2 regions of the Sphingomonas taxi genome follow, and region 1 is predicted to be linked to the other one. Evidence: predicted binding sites of a transcription regulator. Region 1 holds the regulator's gene; the other holds the start of a gene.
The links. The regulator LexA, encoded in region 1, represses DNA repair genes until DNA is damaged. The targets are predictions, from matches to a motif close to GTTCCNCNCTTGTTCT.

Region 1 (2,399 bases):
CGACCTGCTGGTGACGGGCGACGGGCGGCATATGGCGGTGCGTGTCGGCGGCGGGCTGGCGCTGCTGCGTGATCGGGCCGGGGACTATACGCGGGACATGCTCGCCGAAAACGGCGGCGCCGACGCGGGGATGCTATTGGGGGAGCAGGCGGCGGCGCGCTGCACGCGCGATGCCTGTGCGGTCGATGTGGATGCGGGCGGGCGGCGCTGGCGGGTGCTGGCGACGCGGAGCCTGTATCCGGTGAACCGCGACGATCTCGCGACGGCCTGTGCGCGTGCGGATGTGGTGGTGAGCGAACGCCATCTGCCGCGAACGTGCCGGCCGCGCTGGCTCCGGCTGGACGCGCCGATGCTGCGGCGGACCGGCGGGGTCGCGGTGACCTTCGCGGGTGGCGACGTGCGGACGGTGCGGCGCGACGCGGATGCGCATCCGTGGTTCGCTGCCGTGCGGGTCATGCCGGCGGTGACGGGCGAGCACCATAGAAAGCGTCGATGGGGTGCCCCGTGAAAGTCCGCCAGTGCTCCTGCGGACGCAGGAGTCCAGAGCCAAGCAGAACAACGGCGTATGGCGTTCCGGACTCCTGGGCTCCTGCTTTCGCAGGAGCACTGGGATGACGTTCGCAGAGGTCTCGAACAAGTCCGGGGTGACCGAGAGAGGGTGGAAAGCGTTGGGCATACATGGAGGCCCATATGCGATCCCGCCGGCGGCTCAATCGTAGCGGCGCAGGATGCCCGACAATTTGCCTTGCACGCGGACGTGCGAGGGCACGTAGCGTTGCGGTTCATAGGCGCGATTGGCCGGATCGAGCCGGACCATCGCGCCCTCGCGACGGAAATATTTGAGCGTCGCCTCGCTGTCGTCGATCAGCGCGACGACGATCTCGCCGTCGCGGGCGACTTCGGTCCGGCGGATCAGCGCATAGTCGCCGTCGAGAATGCCCGCCTCGACCATCGAATCGCCCGATACTTCCAGCGCATAATGTTCGCCCGAACCGAGCAGCGCGGCCGGCACCGCGAGCATCGAGCTTCCCTCGAACGCCTCGATCGGCACGCCGGCGGCGATGCGGCCGTGCAGCGGGATTTCGATGACGTCGTTGGCCGGCGTCGCCGCGGGGCGGACGTTGCCGGTCTTGGCAGGGGGCACGGCCGGGGCGGCCGGCGCGGGCTTGCGTTCCGACCGTTCCGGCATGCGCAGCACTTCGAGCGCACGGGCACGGTTGGGCAGACGGCGGATGAAATGCCGTTCCTCGAGCGCGCTGATCAGGCGATGCACGCCCGATTTGGATTTCAGGTCGAGCGCTTCCTTCATCTCCTCGAACGAGGGCGAGATGCCGGTTTCTTCCAGCCGGTCGTTGATGAAGCAAACGAGCTCGTGTTGCTTGCGCGTGAGCATGAGCGGACCTTCCCCGTCGGAACAGACGCGGAACTTCTAGGGAACAGGATAGCGCCCGTCAAGCGATGACGAGGATTTGTGCCGAGTCGCCCGCACTGGTGGCAGGCGCGTCGACCGGCCGCACGATCAGGCAGTGCGAGCGGGCGAGCGTGAGGAGCATCGAACTGTCTTGGATGGTCGAGGCAAAGGCGCGACCGTCGCGCAGCTCGGCGCGCAGATAGTCGGTGCGCGGGCCGTTCGCGGGCAGGTCCTCGCCGAGGATGGTCATCGTCGTGCGCGGTAGCGGGTCGGCGGCGCCCGCGAGGTGCGCGACCAGCGGTTTGACGAACAGCAACGCGGTGACGAACGCGGACACCGGATTACCGGGCAGGCCGAGCAGGATCGTGTCGCCGAGCCGGCCCGCCATCATCGGCTTGCCGGGGCGCAGCGCGATCCGCCAGAAGTCGATGCTGCCGCCGGCCGCCTCGAGCGCAGGGCGGACGAGATCGTGGTCGCCGACCGAAGCGCCGCCGGTGGTGACGAGCAAATCGGCTTCGACACCGGCGAAGGCGTCCCGCAACGTGGCGAGATCGTCGGGGAGGATGCCGAGATCGATCAATTCGATCGGCAGGTCGGCGAGCAGCGCCGCCAGCATCGCGCGGTTCGATTCGGGGAGCGCGTCGGGCGAGGCGCCGCGGCCGGGCTCGACCAGTTCGTCGCCGGTCGCGCAGATCGCGACCCGCACGCGGCGGTGGACGGCGATCGTCGCCACGCCGCCGGTCGCCGCGACCGCGATCCGCGCGGCGGTCAGCCGCTCGCCCTGCGCGATCAGCCGGTCACCGGTGGTGAAATCGAGGCCGCGGCGGCGGGTGTTGCGGCCCTGCGTCGGCGGACCTTCGCCGGTCAGCCGGATTGCCGTGCCGTCGGCGGCGACTTCCTCCTGGATCATCACCGTGTCGGCGCCCGCGGGCATCGCCGCGCCGGTAAAGATCCGAACCGTTTCGCCCGGGCGGACCGCGCCGGCGAA
Region 2 (2,399 bases), 920 kb from region 1:
AGGCGGTGCAGGGGCTGCCGCGCAAATGATCGTCGAGCCGGCGCCTGCCAAGATCAACCTCGCGCTCCACGTCCGTCGTCGTCGCCCCGACGGCTATCACGAGCTGGAGACGCTGTTCGTCTTCGCCGCCGATGGCGACAGCGTGACGGTGGTGCCCGACGCGACCGACCGGTTCGCGATCACCGGGCCGTTCGCCGCCGCGCTCGCCGGCGCTGCGGAGGCGGACAATCTGGTGATCCGCGCCGCGCACGCCTTTCGCGCGGCCTTCGATATCGCGCAGCCGCATGCGATCACGCTCGACAAGCATCTGCCGATCGCCTCGGGAATCGGCGGCGGATCGGCCGATGCGGCGGCGACGCTGCGGGCGCTCGCCGGGCTGCACGGCATTGCGCCCGACGACCCGCGGCTGTTCGTCATCGCCGAGGCGCTTGGTGCCGACGTGCCTGCCTGTCTGCTCGGCCGCGCGACGCTCGGCACGGGGAAAGGCGAGGCGTTGCTGCCGGTCGAGGGGCTGGCGGGCATGCCGTTGCTGCTGGTCAATCCTGGCGTTGCGGTAAGTACCGCGGCGGTGTTCGCGAGATGGGATGGCGAGGATCGCGGCGGTATTGCCGCCGACGGCGATCTGCTCGCGCGTGCGCTGGTCGGGCGCAACGACCTGCAGGCGCCGGCGGTGGCGATCGCGCCGGCGATCGCCGCGGTGTTGGCGCTGCTCGATGCGGCGGCGGGTGTGCGTCTGGCGCGGATGTCGGGGAGCGGCGCGACCTGTTTCGCGCTGTTCGAGTCGGTCGCGGCGCGCGACGCCGCGGCGGCGCGCGCAGCCGCCGAGGGGTGGTGGACGCTGGCGACGACGCTGACCTGAGCCCGTTCTTCGCGGACGCCTTTCCTGCGCGGGATGGCGAAACACCCACAATCCTGCCGAGGCTTAGCGTTCCCCTCTTGTTCCAAGAGAACAAACGCCGTACATAGCGAAACAGACGCGTTGCCCCGGTGACGCGCTTGCTCTAGCGAGGAACCTCCCGATGGCCGCCAATCTGAAAGTGATCGACACCGGCATGGCAACCGCATCCACCGACCGGCAGAAGGCGCTCGACGCCGCGCTGGCCCAGATCGACCGCGCCTTCGGCAAGGGCTCGGCGATGAAGCTCGGCGCGAAACAGTCGATGGAGGTCGAGACGATCTCCACCGGTTCGCTCGGCCTCGATATCGCGCTCGGCGTCGGCGGCCTGCCGCGCGGCCGCGTGATCGAGGTCTATGGCCCCGAATCGTCGGGCAAGACGACGCTCGCGCTGCACGTCATCGCCGAGGCGCAGAAAGGCGGCGGCACCGCCGCCTTCGTCGACGCCGAACATGCACTCGATCCCGTCTATGCCAAGAAGCTCGGCGTCAACATCGACGAGCTGATCGTCTCGCAGCCCGACACCGGCGAACAGGCGCTCGAGATCGTCGACACGCTCGTCCGCTCGAACGCGATCGACGTGCTGGTGGTCGATTCGGTCGCCGCGCTCGTGCCCCGTGCGGAAATCGAGGGCGAGATGGGCGACAGCCACGTCGGCCTGCAGGCCCGGCTGATGTCGCAGTCGCTGCGCAAGCTGACCGGTTCGATCAGCCGCTCGCGCTGCATGGTGATCTTCATCAACCAGCTGCGCATGAAGATCGGCGTGATGTACGGCAATCCGGAGACGACGACGGGCGGCAACGCGCTGAAATTCTACGCCTCGGTCCGTCTCGACATCCGCCGCACCGGCGCGATCAAGGACAAGGAAGAGGTCACCGGCAACGCTACGCGCGTCAAGGTCGTCAAGAACAAGGTCGCGCCGCCGTTCAAGCAGGTCGAATTCGACATCATGTATGGCGAGGGCATCTCCAAGATCGGCGAGATCCTCGATCTCGGCGTCAAGGCCGGGCTGGTCGAGAAATCGGGTGCGTGGTTCAGCTACGACAGCGTCCGCATCGGCCAGGGCCGCGAGAATTCGAAGACCTATCTGCGCGAGCATCCCGAAATGGCCGACCGCCTCGAAAAGGCGATCCGTCAGCGCACCGAAAAGGTCGCCGAGGAGATGATGGCCGGTCCGGAAGCCGACGACGACATCTGATGCCGGCACATCGATAAGCACGAAACGAGAGGCTCGCCGGCAACGGCGGGCCTCTTTTGCTTGGAATTGCGCCAACCTTCTCCGGAGACTGCCGATGACCACCCATATTGACTGGACCGGCCGCGTCGGCACCGTCTGGGCGGAGGAATGGCGCCGGACCGAGCGCGCCTTCGCCGATCTCGCTCCACGGCTCGACGCCGCGATCCTCGCTGCCGCGCCGGCCGGCGCGATCAATGCGCTCGACATCGGCTGCGGTGCCGGTGCCACCGCCGCCGCGCTCGCCGCAGCGCGGCCAGACGCGCAAGT

Region 2: the regulator LexA is predicted to act here: its motif matches at 928-943, upstream of recA (recombinase RecA).

What each region holds. Positions count from the first base shown of each region.
Region 1 covers NZ_CP009571.1:1,095,553-1,097,951, reverse strand. The annotation lists gene MC45_RS04900 (ComEC/Rec2 family competence protein) at 1-508, shown strand, start outside; gene lexA (transcriptional repressor LexA) at 710-1,393, opposite strand; gene MC45_RS04890 (molybdopterin molybdotransferase MoeA) at 1,452-2,399, opposite strand, start outside.
Region 2 covers NZ_CP009571.1:175,760-178,158, forward strand. The annotation lists gene MC45_RS00785 (tetratricopeptide repeat protein) at 1-29, shown strand, start outside; gene MC45_RS00790 (4-(cytidine 5'-diphospho)-2-C-methyl-D-erythritol kinase) at 26-859, shown strand; gene recA (recombinase RecA) at 1,020-2,093, shown strand; gene MC45_RS00800 (class I SAM-dependent methyltransferase) at 2,188-2,399, shown strand, end outside.